2 regions of the Aminobacterium mobile DSM 12262 genome follow, and region 1 is predicted to be linked to the other one. Evidence: riboswitches for the same ligand, from Rfam matches in the RefSeq annotation. Region 1 holds a riboswitch; the other holds the start of a gene.
The links. Region 1 has a riboswitch for cobalamin ahead of K360_RS0109960 (TonB-dependent receptor plug domain-containing protein). Riboswitches for the same ligand answer to the same signal wherever they lie in the genome.
Positions count from the first base shown of each region.

Region 2: another riboswitch for cobalamin. It lies ahead of K360_RS0100855 (hypothetical protein); the one in region 1 lies ahead of K360_RS0109960 (TonB-dependent receptor plug domain-containing protein).

Region 1 covers NZ_JAFZ01000004.1:67,647-74,912, reverse strand. Annotated here, with positions in the region: gene K360_RS0109980 (hypothetical protein) at 1-297, shown strand, start outside; gene mutY (A/G-specific adenine glycosylase) at 351-1,448, opposite strand; gene K360_RS0109970 (acyl-[acyl-carrier-protein] thioesterase) at 1,430-2,164, opposite strand; gene K360_RS0109965 (protein-L-isoaspartate(D-aspartate) O-methyltransferase) at 2,265-2,939, shown strand; gene K360_RS0109960 (TonB-dependent receptor plug domain-containing protein) at 2,978-4,846, opposite strand; gene K360_RS11375 (hypothetical protein) at 4,836-4,997, opposite strand; cobalamin riboswitch at 4,956-5,112, opposite strand; gene K360_RS0109955 (ABC transporter substrate-binding protein) at 5,226-6,374, shown strand; gene K360_RS0109950 (iron ABC transporter permease) at 6,371-7,266, shown strand, end outside.
Region 2 covers NZ_JAFZ01000001.1:162,576-169,841, reverse strand. Annotated here, with positions in the region: gene K360_RS0100860 (acetate--CoA ligase family protein) at 1-1,636, opposite strand, end outside; gene K360_RS0100855 (hypothetical protein) at 1,636-2,130, opposite strand; cobalamin riboswitch at 2,266-2,435, opposite strand; gene K360_RS0100845 (hypothetical protein) at 2,696-2,956, shown strand; gene K360_RS0100840 (heavy metal translocating P-type ATPase) at 3,061-5,217, opposite strand; gene K360_RS0100835 (methyl-accepting chemotaxis protein) at 5,397-7,046, opposite strand; gene K360_RS0100830 (heavy-metal-associated domain-containing protein) at 7,087-7,266, opposite strand, start outside.

The DNA of each region.
Region 1 (7,266 bases):
CAAGGGGCCATGATCCATTTAGCGTTGAATATCCCTGGCCTTGGCGGACCTGGAAATAGTAAAGATGTTAAGGTACATGTAAATAGCAACCACTTTTTTGTGCAAGTGCGCCTTCCTAAAAAGGGAAGAGAAGGAGATATATGGTCAGGCCTTATCAGAGCTATTTTTAGGCCATCCCAACAAGATGAACATATAAAAAAGAAAGTGGGAAATAAGGGGGAGAATCTGAAAGGTGCCAAGGTAAAAATTGAGAACGGTGAAAAGATTCTTGTGGATATAAAGAATTTCTCTTTTTAACTGGTGCATAGCAAGAATTTCCCTTCCAGCCGGTGCGGGAGTATTCCCTCTTTTTATCTCTTTTTTGAAAAGAAGAGATCTAAAAGTTTGCGAGTCCCTGCCTGATATGTGAGAGCTGATATGTTTTCAAAGCTGATCCAGTGAAAAGTTTTTTTTACTGGGTCAGGTACAGCATAGGGTAGAGATGTTGTATAGCCTTGGAGGTGGATGCGAGTATTCATTATCGAGTGTTGTATAGATCCGATCTCGTGAAATTTTTGCGTAGCCATCCATTTTTCGGGCAGTTCTTTCCTGAAAATGGCGTGATAATCTTCTTTGCTATCTTTAATTCCCCACGGCAATTCCCATAGTCTGCTCCACGGGCCGTCCAGAGGCCTTTGCCGAAGTAATAGCATGTCCTCACACAAAATAAGTGCTGCTACTGCTTCAACTTTTTTAGGTTTATCTGAATATAGAACTACGGGTCTCTCTCTTTCTGTTCCCGTCTTGTGCGCTTGGCAGAAGGGGCTAATTGGGCAATCAATACATCGGGGAAATTGTGGAACACATATAAGGGCTCCCAACTCCATGAGTGCCTGGTTAAAATCTCTAGGGGTATCGTGGGGCAAAAGTTGAGAAGCGAGGATATCTACGGTTACCTTTCCCTCTCCAGCATTTACAGGTATAGCAATGTCGGCTATTCGAGAAAGAACTCTTCGTACATTCCCATCGATTGCTGTATAGGGCATATTATAAGCAATACTAAGAATGGCTCCAGCCGTATAGGGCCCAATGCCAGGTAATTCTCGGAGAATGTTTTCGTTTGGCGGAATTGTTTCGTACCCCATAGATAGCAACATTTGGGCTGCTTTGCGAATATTTCGAACACGAGAATAATAGCCTAGCCCTTCCCAGAATTTTAAGACCTCTTCTTCTTGTGCTTCTGCTATATCGTGAAGACTTGGGAAGCGCTCCATCCAGCGGAGAAAATAGGGAATCACTCGATCCATTTGTGTCTGTTGTAACATGATTTCTGAAATCCATACCTCATAGGGACGATAACAATGGCGCCATGGTAGGTCCCTCTTATTTTGACAAAACCAGCAGAGCAACTCTTGATTAATTTTATTTCTTTCAATGTCCTTAGAAGATATTATTCGATTCTTTCCCATAGCGTGTGAATCCTTGAAACTTCTGCTCCATCAGATTGTCGGGTAATAATATGGTCAAAAGAGTTTGAAGCTTTTTGCCTTTGGGTTTGTACAATAGCAGCATCTCCATACATGAGTTGTTCCTTAAAAATAACGTTTATCGTCACCGGCCTCTGTGTTTGCAAAACTTCAGTGGGTACTGTTTCTGCAGCCCATTCTACATATACAGCGTTGTTTACATGATTATTAATGTCCAGATCCCGCATTCGGACGGGAAAAGACTCTTCTAAATCTATATGTTTTAAAGGCGGTATTGGTGAAAAAGAGAACTCAAAAGGAACTACTTCTTCATAGTATTCGGAAGAGACATGACGGTCAAGACGTACCGGTTTGTGGCTTTTATAGTCTATAATAATCCAAGATGTTACGGCTTTCCCGAGGGCTTCTCCAGATTGAGTGCGAATCTCAAAAGCTCGTAGAGAGTAGAGGTTCTTTAATGGGGAATGCCACGTGCGAATTACGAGACTTTCGTCAAGTTTTGGGTATCGTATCATTTCGAGGTGGTATCGATGAAGCACCCATGTATACCCTTTCTCCATGAGTTGTGGTATTGAGATGTTCATTCGGGAGGCATCTTTATCGGCCATGTCCTGAAGATAGTTAAAAATGGGGCCTAATTTAAGTTGCCCTTGTCCATTCACTTCAAAAAAACGGATATGTATTGTTTCTTCATGCATTCATATGTCCCTCCATCATTTCTTTCAATCGTGCTTATTGTAATGCTCCTGCTCTTGTCATGGCAAGGTAAAGTAGATTTCCACAAGGGGGGTGGCGTTCATGACACATCTTGATTGGCGTAAAGAAGCTGATTTTATGGTAGCAACTCAAATAGAGAGTCGTGGAGTGAGAGATAAACATGTTCTTGCTGCGATGAAACGAGTTCCAAGACATCTTTTTGTTTTTCCCGAATATATTTCTCTTGCTTATTTTGATGCCCCTCTTCCCATTGGTAAAAATCAAACTATATCTCAACCGTATATGGTTGCTCGTATGACGGAACTTTTGAGAGTATCTAAAGGAATGAGCGTATTAGAGGTAGGCACAGGTTCTGGATATCAAGCAGCTATTTTGGCGGAAATGGGTGCCTCAGTTGTCTCTCTTGAACGCATAGAATTTTTAGCACAGAGGGCCGAAGAGGTGCTTTCGCAGCTCGGATATTCCGTAATGGTCGTTGTTGCTGATGGTCGACAGGGATATGCTCCGAAAGCTCCATATGATGGAATCCTTGTGACGGCAGCGGCAGATATAGTGGAAGAACCGTGGCAAGAACAACTTGCTATGGGGGGGCGAATAGTTTTGCCCCTTTCAATAGAACCAGGGTTGCAGCGTCTATTGGTAATGGAGAAGAAGGGAGAGGGGCTATGGTTAGAGAATTGGTATGACTACTGTCGCTTTGTTCCAGTCGTGTCGGGAATAAGTAAACAAGAGATACATGAGAACAACGACACTTAAGGGAATTAAAAAAGGCGGGGTTTCCCCCGCCTGAAGAGCTAGAAGCTATATCGCCATGTGAGGTAAACGCTTCGTTCGGGGCCGTAATAATTCCAACCGGCAGAATTATATGTAAACTCTTCATCAAAGAGGTTATAGCAGCTTAAGCGGACTGTATGATCACCAGATTTCCACTCAGTGAAAATATCTGTCTGGAAATAGTCGTCGCCGGGATTATAAAGTTTTCCTGTCCAATCCTTTTGAGCAGGGGTTGTAGATCGGTTGGCGACGAAGCTACAGTTTATTCCAGTTGTCCATGGACCGTTGTGATATGTGAGAGAAGACATAAATTGCCATTCCGGCAAGCCGTAGCTATTTTCCCAGTTTCCAGCATTCCCTTTTTTCTCCTGAGCTTTTTGCCACGTTCCAGAAAGACCGAAACTCCATTTCTCTGAAAGATTCCATTTGTGACTAGCTTCAACTCCATAAGATCTAAAGTCGTCCATATTTTCATAGGTGTTACTGCGCCAGATGATTTTATCTTTCATATTAGAGTAAAAGATTCCGAGGCCCCAATTCCCAGAGTCATTTGCTCCTTTTATTCCCAGATCATAATTCCATCCTTTTTCTGGCTTGAGGTTGGGATTCCCTTTAGTTCCCCATGGACCATTTGCATGAAGTTCATACATGCTAGGCATAGCGAAGAAACGCCCGGCAGAAATATACCAGGCAGTGTTGTTGTTGAGCGGAAGTTGAAGGGTCATTTTGGGCATGAGTTCATTATAGTTGTCTGCGTTATCCTGGCGCCATATTTCGTATCGTAATCCAAGGGTTCCGATAACATCGCCAAAAGGACGAGAGAGTTCTACAAAGGGGGCGTAATTTGTCCGATCCTGGTTTATTTCAGGGTCAAAAGTAGATGGTCTGTATGTTGTTTCTTCTTTTCTATATGTCATTCCCCATGAAGCAAGAGTAGCGCCCCATTGGCTTCGTTTCCCAAACTCCGTAGTAAAAGCCCGATCTTTGTAATAGTTATCTTGATTTTGCTGGATATAATATCTCTGGTCGTTATAACCCATCAACACATAGTAGCTGTTCCCGTTGTAACGGAAAGAATGTCGCTGATATTGTCCTTTCTCTTTGTTAATATCTACTGGGACCATCCAGCCCGGAGTTTCATATGTGTTCTTAAATTCCCCTGTTTCACTTTTAAAATTCCAGTCTTTGCCATTGAGAGTTACGCCGTAAGCATTTTCTTTATAGTCGAGGGCATTGTAGATTTTTTCGGTCTGTTCAAGTAAGCGATGCTCTCCTTCTTCTTTGTGGGAATACCAGATGCCAGCATTGATTTTTTCTCCAGCACCCTCTCCTTGGACAAAGTACCGTCGCCAGTCATTAGGACCGACCTCTCCTTCTATAGTTATTCCCTCCGTGGCTTTCCGGGTAATTATATTAATAACACCACCGGCAGCCATGGAACCATAAGTAGCTGAGCCAGTTCCTTTGACTACATCAATGCGCTCAATGTTGGAAATCGGGAAATCTCGAAAATCAACAGAGGCAGCGCCAGCTCCATGGGATGAGCGGTAATAGGGAACGCCATCAACTAAAACAAGCACTTCAGTTACGTACCCTCTCATAGAAATTTGAGAGTTATTCGAATGACCAGTCTTTTGCTTTACATAAATTCCCGGTACATTCTGTTCAAGAATGGTTGCTAAATCTCTGGATCCGCTTCTTTCAATTTGGTCACGGGTAATAACGTAGGTTGGAGCTGGAACTTCTTCCAGGCTTGTCGCCAATCTACTCCCTGTAACTATTTCCTCAGGAGCATCGTAGACTTTTTCTGCTCCTATTGCCGCTCCTGCCATAAAGACAAAAGTCGCAGCCATGCACGCCGCAATGAGTCCTTTCTTCTTAACCACCATAGTCCCCCCTAAAAATATAAAAATGGCGAGAAGCAAGGTTGACACGACAACCTCTTCTCGCCATGTATAAGGCTAGGAAGATAGTCATCACACCACGCCCTCGCATGATAATGACTCTTGTCTTCCAGCCGGTCTCCTGACTCCAGTTCATCCTCCCTCGTACCTTCCCAGTTTTCCCAGTGGTATTACGAGTTTGTCTCTGTTACAGTGGCGGGGCCGTTCTGGTTTCACACCAGATTCCCGAAGCTGGAAAACATAGATCCCTATTTGATTTTGTAGGCAATGATAGCGATAATTGGAATTGACCTAATCGCACATTTACTATTATACATATCTTACAATAAAAAAATCTACTAAGAGGAACTCTTTTGTGAAAAATATGAAAAAAATTAAATGGAATCTCTTTAATGTTTTACTTTGGGTATGGGGTTTTGTCCTTTTGTATCCCGTCCCTTCTTTCGCCTCTTCTATGGAACTTCAATATGCTAAAGGTTTTAAGGTGAGCAGAGAAGAGGGATATAGCATAGTCACTGTCGTCCAACCTTGGGCTGGAGCCCGGGAAGGGCAACAGTATCTTCTCGTATCACAGGGGGCCTCTATCCCTGAAAGGCTTGCCCATTTGCCAATTGTACATGTCCCAGTTCGACGAGTTATTACCACATCCATGACCATGCTCCCTTTTATAGAGGAACTTGGCGGAGCGGATGTATTTGTGGGGGTGGGAGGGAAACGATATGTATATTCCAACGTTATTCGTAACTCTGATCTCCCTGACGTAGCTGCTGATGCAGGGGCAGGATTGCGCCTCGACGTGGAAAAAATTCTTTCTTTACGCCCGGATGTCGTTTTTGTTTATGCGTATACGGCAACAGAGAAAGAGGCTGCGGATCGGTTACGGCAACTTGGAGTCCCCCTTGTTATTGCGTCAGATTATTTGGAAGAAGAACCTCTCGGTATGGCAGAATGGATTAAATTCGTGGGTTTGTTCCTGGGCGAAGAAGGGGAGGCAGATGCTTTTTTTCGGCGAGTTGCTGAACAATATAACTCTCTCGTACAAAAAGTGCGGGATATGACGAAGGAACGCCCTACAGTTATGGCAAATGCAGCTATTGGCGGGACATGGTATGTTCCAGGAGGACGAAGCTGGCCTGCTTACTTGCTTCGTGATGCAGGAGGCCGCTATCTTTGGTCTGACCTTAATCAGCGGGGAGGGGTCCCCATAGATTTTGAAAATGTGTTAGAACGAGCTATCTCCTGTGATTTTTGGATTAACGCTTCTTCATGGCAAAGCTTAGAGGACGCTATAACTGAAGATCCCCGTTATGAAACGTTTCGTCCCTTCAAGGAAAGAAGAATTTATAATAATAATGCTCGTGTGACGAAAAGTGGAGCTAACGATTATTATCAGCAGGGCATCATGCGCCCAGACTTGATTTTAGAAGATTTAATTGCTATTTTACATCCTCATTTACTGCCAAACCACGAGCTCTTTTTTTATCATCAATTGTCAGAGAGGAATATACCATGAAATATCGCCAGATGTTTCTTTTTGTGGCGCTCCTTGGGATCGGTGTAATTTTGGTAGCTCTTACCCTTTCTTTAGGATCTGTTTCTATCCCCTTTTCGGCTCTTTTACAAAGTCTTTTAGGGAGTGAAAGGGTCTCTGAGGAGTGGCGAGTAATAGTTATGGAATTAAGATTTCCTCGGGCCCTTACTGCATTTTTTGCTGGAGGAGCTCTCTCTGTGTCAGGTTTAGGGATGCAAACCCTTTTTCAAAATCCTTTAGCCGGTCCCTTTATCCTTGGTATTAACGGCGGAGCGAGTCTGGGTGTAGCAATGGCCACTTTAATAGCTGGGTCTTTGGCTAATGTAGGACTTGCTGGTGCGGCGTGGTTGGGTAGCTGTCTTATTATGATGGCCATGTTGGCTGTAGCAGGTAAAATTAAGGATAATACTACTCTTCTTATTTTAGGTCTCATGTTTGGATATGCAGTGAGTGCTTTGGTGAGCGTCTTAATTCATTTCAGTACTCCAGAACGTATTCAACAATTTGTAGCGTGGAGTTTTGGAAGTTTTTCCTCTGTGTCCTGGGGGCAGCTTTCTTTGTTAGTACCTGCTTCTATTCTTGGTTCTGGCGCAGCTTTTATTATGGCAAAACCTCTCAACGCTCTACTCTTGGGAGAGTCATACGCATCTACCATGGGAGTCCCTGTAAAGAGGGTTCGTATCCTCCTCATAGCCCTAACGTCTTTCTTGGCGGGAAGTGTCACAGCTTTTTGCGGTCCAATTGCTTTTCTGGGGGTAGCAGTTCCTCATCTATGTCGGGGCGCATTTAAGAGCGCCGACCATCGTTTTTTAGTACCAGCTTGTGCGTTAGTCGGTGGGAATCTTGCTCTTTGCGCTGATTTTATAGCCCATGT
Region 2 (7,266 bases), on a different contig from region 1:
GAATATCCAATGTAACAATATCAGCTTCCGTTTTATGAAAAATTTCTGCAGACATACCTTTGAGCGCCACGGGGAAACCAATTTCTTCCGCCGCATCAAAAGCCTCCTCCATATCGCGACAAAGCCGTTCCTTTGTTACAGGAATATGATATCTATCCAGCAATCGCTTTGCATCGTACTCTGTCAATTTAGGAGGGAAAGAGCGCAATATAGGATCTCGATACGCTACTTTCGTGACAGGGAAGGGGAGTCGATTCTCCCAATTTCTTAAAGCCTTCAAAGCTCGTGCACACTGTCTGAAACTTTGAAATATAGGGAAACCAGATGCTTTGAGACGCTCAATAAAGGCTCCCCCATGATCGTTGTCAATCATCCATACTGCTGCTTGAGGCTTATTTGTGTTCTGGTAGCTCTTAATCAACTCATCTGCCATCAGAGCCCCAGCATCGCCAACAATCATGGAGAGAGCGGTGATTACCATGTCTATATTAGGGTCATGAAGAGCCGCATTAAGAACGTGACGAAAATTATCCGGCTTTTCTGAAATCTGAACTGTCATATCCACTGGGTTTCTCGAGGCACCAAAAGAGGGAATCGCCTCCCCAATTTCCTGACGAGTTTGATTTGAAAACTCGGGGACCTTCATTTTTAAATCACTAAGACAATCAGCCATAACAATACCAGCACCACCAGAAGTAGTAAGAATAGCAGCCTTATCACCAGCAGTACGAGGAGCAGCACCAAAAAGCTGCCCTATGCCAATAATATCGTCCATGTCTTTTAAGGGAATAACACCATATTGGGCAAAAATTGCGTTCCAGACAGCGTCATCTCCCGTAAGAGCTGCCGTATGGCTACGCGCAGCTTTTTGAGCAGAGGGGGAACGCCCCGCCTTTAATACGGCTACTGCAATATCTCGTTCTCTCGCTTCTCGAACCAGTTCCAGAAAGCGTTCCCCGTTTTCAATGCCTTCAAGATACATCATGAGAAGGCGAACTTCCGGATCGGTAATAACATATCCGGCACACTCTACAGCGTCGATGTCAGCTTGATTCCCTGTCGTCACCACATATCGATATCGAACGCCATAATCAAGCCCCACACCAAAAGAAGAAAAACCAAACGCTCCGCTTTGAGAAACAAAGGCCACGTGTCCAGGCGCTGGAGGTTCTGCATTGTAAAGAGCTCCCGAGAAAGTGAGGGGTATTCCTTCAGAGAGGTTCAGAAGCCCTTGACAGTTAGGCCCCAGAATGCGGATATTTCCTCCACGAGCAACATCCATCATTTCTTTTTGGAGAGACCCATCGCCAGCTTCAGCAAAACCAGAGGAATAAATAATCACATGATGAATATCTTTTTGAACGCATGTTCGAAGAATAGATGGGACAAGATGGGCCTTGACACTAATAAGAGCCACATCAGTTGAAGTAGGGATATGAGCTAAATCTTTATAGCAGGGGAGACCTCCTACCGTGTCGTATTTGGGATTAACGGGGTAGATAGTCCCATCATATCCGAAACGTTGTAACGCTTTAACCGTACGCCCAGTAAGGCTATCAAGATTGGCAGACGCTCCTACAATAGCAATGCTACGTGGAGCAAAAAGAGGAGAAAGGGGATGGTTCTGACAATTCATTATGCGATGGCCTCCTTTTCACGACTACACCATAAAGGTTCTAAAAGCCTCAAAGAACGGAGGCAGGCTCGGCAATATAAAAGATAGATCTTTATTGTCTCGCTTGAAGACTCCGAAGCAACAGCGCTCATCCAATCTCGAGCAGCATTGATAAGATTGAGGTGAGCTTCAACAAAGAGAGCCTTTTCTCTGCCCTTGAGTTGGAGGTCTTCTTCGTGAGGAACAGAAATAGCCTCAATATCTTTCCGCAATGTGTTAATGAGTAAGCGCGAATTCTCAAGAAAATCTGCGGAAATCACAATATTTCCGTCCCTGTTCAAACATCCATTCACATAGGAAATGTATCGATCTATGGGAGAAAGGATGGTGCTGCGTGTATATTCTTCTGGAAGAGATGTGCCATTTGCTTCCAGCGCATTTACCGTCTGCTCAAGCAAAGTAAACCTACTTGGGTTTACGGAGTTCTGGAACAAATCCACGTGCTCCCGCTTCATAACTCTCATCCTCCTATAATAAAAAATGGCCGTCCCCCGAGGACGGCCATTAAAGGCTAAGAGTTTAAAAGCGAAATTGCCCCTTTATCTTTTAAGAGAGGCTTTTCCACAAGCCTTCCCGAATCCTCGCGGGAACTTGCATCTCTTCATCAGGCCGGTCTCCTGGCTTGCTCTCACTCTTTGGGCCCCCCTTCCCAGAAAAGAACTCTTTCCAGTGGTATATGGTCCCATCATCAAGCACACAGTGGCGGGTCCGCGCCGGTTTTTCACCGGACTTCCCGTACACCTGCTGAAGTTTTATTGTATTTATTACTTTACACTCTATTCGACAAAAAAGTCAATACAATTTATTTTTTAAAAGCATTTTTCTTTTTTTCATAAAAAATTATCCCTTATTAATAATATTTTTGAGATAAAAAAGATAAAAACAACCGAGCCTAAAAACCCTTCACATTCATGGAAACAAAGGAGTCATACAGGAAAGGAGAGCCTGAAAATATTCTATTTATTTTTTCCTTCTTTTCCTTTACAATACCACCATGTTTTCTATAAGGAGGTAAAGAATATGGACTGGGGTATGGTTCCTGGAGAAACTGTGGTCATTACGTCGAAAGACATTACGCTCCGTGACATAGTACAGGCTATTGTAGATGGTGCCGATACAGTTCCTGCAATAAAAGAAGCTTTTGGTCTCACCGATGCTGATGAAGGGGTGAATGACCTGGAAGATATTCTTGATGTATTCGTACCCGCTATCGATGCTCTCCGTAATGGTGGGTGCAGCGGGTGCGGCGGAGGCTGTTCAGGCTGTCACGGTCATTGCTAGTGTAGAAAATACAGAGACCGCCTAAAAAGGCGGTCTCTTCTAACTTTTAAGTGGGCAAAGGAAGCTTTGTCCATATATTCTTTTGACTCTTGTAACGGGATCTTTTAGGAACGAATCCGCATGGAATTCAAAATAACAGAGATGGAACTAAACGCCATAGCTGTTTCAGCAATTGCAGGATGGAGCAGGGCCCCCATAGCTAAAGGAATAGCAATAATATTATAGGCGAAAGCCCAGAAAAGATTTTGACGAATAACCGTAAAAGTTTGCCTTGAGATATGGATGGCATCAACAATAGCAGAAACTCCACCTTTCACTACTACCATATCTGCGCTGTCAATGGCAAGATCGGTGCCAGAGCCAATAGCTACGCCAATGTCTGCGCCCTTTAATGCTGCCGCATCATTCATCCCATCTCCAACCATAAGAACCTTTCGCCCCATAGCTTGATATCTTCTCAATATATCCAATTTTTCTCCCGGCCGAACTCCGGCATAAACTTCATTAATTCCTACTTGCTTGGCAACCGCTTGCGCAGTCCTTTCATTATCTCCTGTCACCATTACAGGAACAATGCCAAGCTTCTTCAGATGAGATACTGCCCGAACCCCATCCTCCCGAAGAGAATCTTCTATCGCAAGAAACCCCACAACTACGCCACCCTTTTGAACCTCTACTACCGTACGCCCCAACAGAAGCTGTTCATTGTACCTTGAAGGATCCTGAGGTTTCCCAATAAAGTATTCCTCTCCCCGTATGGTTCCTTTAACTCCCTCTCCCATAATCTCCTCCACGGAATTAGGTTCTATGTCCGTTCTTTTCACTGCTGCTACAGCTTTCGCCAAGGGATGGAGAGAATGCCGCTCCAATGCCGCAACAGCCTCTAAATCCTCTTCGGAGACCTGGATATCTACAACAGAAGGATGCCCTTGGGTAAGGGTCCCTGTTTTATCCATGAGCACAATCCCAACTTCTTTCGCCGTTTGGATGGCTTCAGCATTTCGAATAATAAGTCCCTTCCTTGAAGCCGCGCCAGTCCCCGTAATAAGAGCCATAGGAGTGGCAAGCCCCAAGGCACAGGGACAAGCAATGACAATGGTGGATATAAAGCCAAAAATGGCAAGAGAGAGGGGATCTCTGACAGTTGTAACCCATGGGAGGTAGCGAGCAGCGGTATCAAGAAAAAAGCCGAACCGATCCACCCCAAAATACCAGAAAAAAGCACTTATAAGGGCAAGAGTTGCTACGGCAGGGACAAAATAGTTCGTAACGCGATCGGCAAAGGCCTGTATAGGAATTTTTGCCCCTTGGGCTTCCTGAATAAGAGAGATCATCTGTGAAAGGAAGCTATCCTCTCCAACGTGTGTTGCCTGAACTTTTAAAGGACCTGTAAGGTTCAGAGAACCTCCTGTTACGCTATCACCTTGTTTTTTCTGCACAGGTAAGGACTCCCCAGTAATCATAGATTCATCTACTGATGTGATTCCATCTGTAATACGCCCATCTGCAGGAATTCTTTCTCCTGGACGAACAATGAGGGTAAAGCCTTCTTTTACTGCTTCAATAGGAATGGCTATTTCCGTACCATTTTCGTTAAGAACCCGTGCTTCTCGAGCTTGAATTTCCAATAAGGCCTTTATCTCCTTGGAAGCCCGATCTCTTAAGTGAGACTCGATAAAACGACCGGTCACATGTAAAGCAATAATCATTGCTCCAATAGATCCAAAAGAGGTTACATGCACACCGCTCAAAGAGAGAAGAGAAGTAGCCCATGCAGCGAGAGCTCCCAAAGAGACGAGGACATCCATATTCGCATGAGAATGTGTAAGAGCAATCCAAGCTCCTTGCATAGAAGAGTGCCCCGCCCCAAAAAGGACAATGGCACCGCCTAAAATCTCGACCAATGGGAACCACGGCATATGAAAACCTGCCATATGAGCAAACATGAAAGCCATTAGAGGAACAGTAAGAATCCAGCTGAGAATTAAATTTTTGCGGGCAATCTGGTAACGACGACGATCCAGATCTTCCGGTGCCTCGTAGGAAACATTATATCCAGCGTTACGAACAGCTTCTTCTAAAATTTCCATGGGAACATCCTTCTCAAGAACAACAAATGCCGTCTCTGTGGCAAGATTCACGCCGGCAAAAACGACACCATCCACTTTTTTTAGAGATCGTTCAACCATTCTGGCACAGGTTGCGCATGTCATACCTGTTACAGAAAAAGAAACTTTTTTAGCACTTTCTTCATTTCCCATTATTTCCTTCACTCCTTTTTCTCTCTATAAAAAGACTATTAAAAAGATAGGATTTATAAATATCATATCATAATACCCTCTATATGTATGTAAAAAGGGCCGACCTCTCTCTGTCTCAGAAAGAAATCGGCCCTTGCCAAGGTACTTTATTATAGATCTACCAATTTACACTTATTTTCTTATTTCCCGACAGGAACAAGACCTGTCCGATAGTCTCGACACTCTTCTCCCTGTCGACAAAGAGCGCTCATATGTTCCAAGCTTTTTACCAATGTCTGGCTTATCTTTAACGCCTGAGCGCATACATTTTTAGCATCTTGGATTTTTCCTGCTTCCATAGCATCAAAAACGCTGTGTCCGAGACGATGCAGCTCTTCATGGCATTTCATAAGATCGTTCCACTGGTGTTCATCAATAACTTCTGGTTTCTCCATAAAGGAAAGGAATATCCCAAATTGACATCGAGTAGGATCTGTTTCCACATCCCATTTCCCTCCGTCTACATACTCCTTAAGGTGAGAGATCCATCCTTTATGTGCTTGAATAGCCCCATCGGCAATTTCGGCAAAATCGCATCGTTCTATTACTTGGACACGAGCCATATTTTTTAAAAGAGTATAGGCTTGACTTGAGCCTTCCTGAGTAAAAGCAAGGAGTTCTGCCACTGATTCCGTGAAAGAATCTACATTCCTCCCTAAAAGCTGGAATCCATTCTTCATGCAACCAGTGAGTTTGGTAACAGTCTCTGCAGAGGTCGCCAACTCTTGCGATGAAGCAGAAAGCTCCTGTGCGCTTGATGCTACCTGATGAGTGGATTCAGTAACACTTGTAATATCGCTCAAAATATCTCCCACTCCTTGTAGAGCATCAGAAACATGAACTACCGTTTGTTCTACTCGCTCTACAATAGCAGAAGCATCGTTAGAAGCTCCCTGGACCTCAGAAACTAGCTCTTCCAGATTATCCCCTATATCTCGAGCCGCTTTGCGACTTCCCTCTGCCAGCTTACGGACTTCTTCAGCCACTACGGCAAAACCTCGCCCTGCCTCTCCAGCCCTAGCCGCTTCTATGGAAGCATTTAAGGCCAAAAGGTTTGTCTGATCTGAAATGCCTGTCAAAACTTGAACCACAGATTGGATTAAAGCCACTTTTTCAGAGAGAGAGGCCGATCGTTGAGCCACTCCTAAAACATCTTTACCAAGCTCTCGAATAGAACTTTCTGCATCGCCAAGCTTCTTTTGCCCATCGCCAGCCCGATCAGAAACACGGATTACTACCTCATTCAGATTCTCCGCTAGATGGGCAAGGGATTGAGCCGTTGTTGAAATCTCTTCTGAACTAGCGTATTGGGCCTGCATAGCATCTGTAACTTGATTCCCAGCTTGCACCCCCTCGTTTACTTCTCGAGCCATCTCTTCAAAAGCACGAGAAAAAGAACCTAGCTTTCTTTCAAGCCGAAAAAAAGCAAAAGTGAAAGAATGTAATTTTTGTATTATTTCTAAAAAAATTTTTCGGAATGTCGTTATGAAATCTGCAAGCATACATCCCAACTGTCCCATCAAAGAAGATTTCTTCGTAATAGAATCTGGCGCGGAATTTCGCAAATCCACTGTTTCCCCCGAATTAACAGAACGAAACCACGCAAGAATCTTTGCTGCAGGAACAGCAAAAACATAACGATCCTTCAAAAGACAAACACAAGCTAAAAGCAGAGCCCATACAAGAAGGACTATATCTCGACCAGGTCCTCCATACCATTTGTAAAGAACGGGTCCCCATAGAAAAACAAAAGCTGCAACGCAATAAAAAAAAGAACGATTATGCACCATATAAAAACGAAGCTCCCTTTCTATACTTTCTATTTCTCTTTTATGCCACAGAAGCAGAGTATCCTGCCTCTTCAAGAGTTTCCAAAACAAAAGCAACGTTATCGGTCTCGATAACGACAGATTTATTTTCCAATATCACCTCAAAGCTTCTAAAACCCTTTTCTTCAAGAGCTTTTGTAATTCTTTTTACGCAATGTCCACAGGCCATATCTGGAATGTT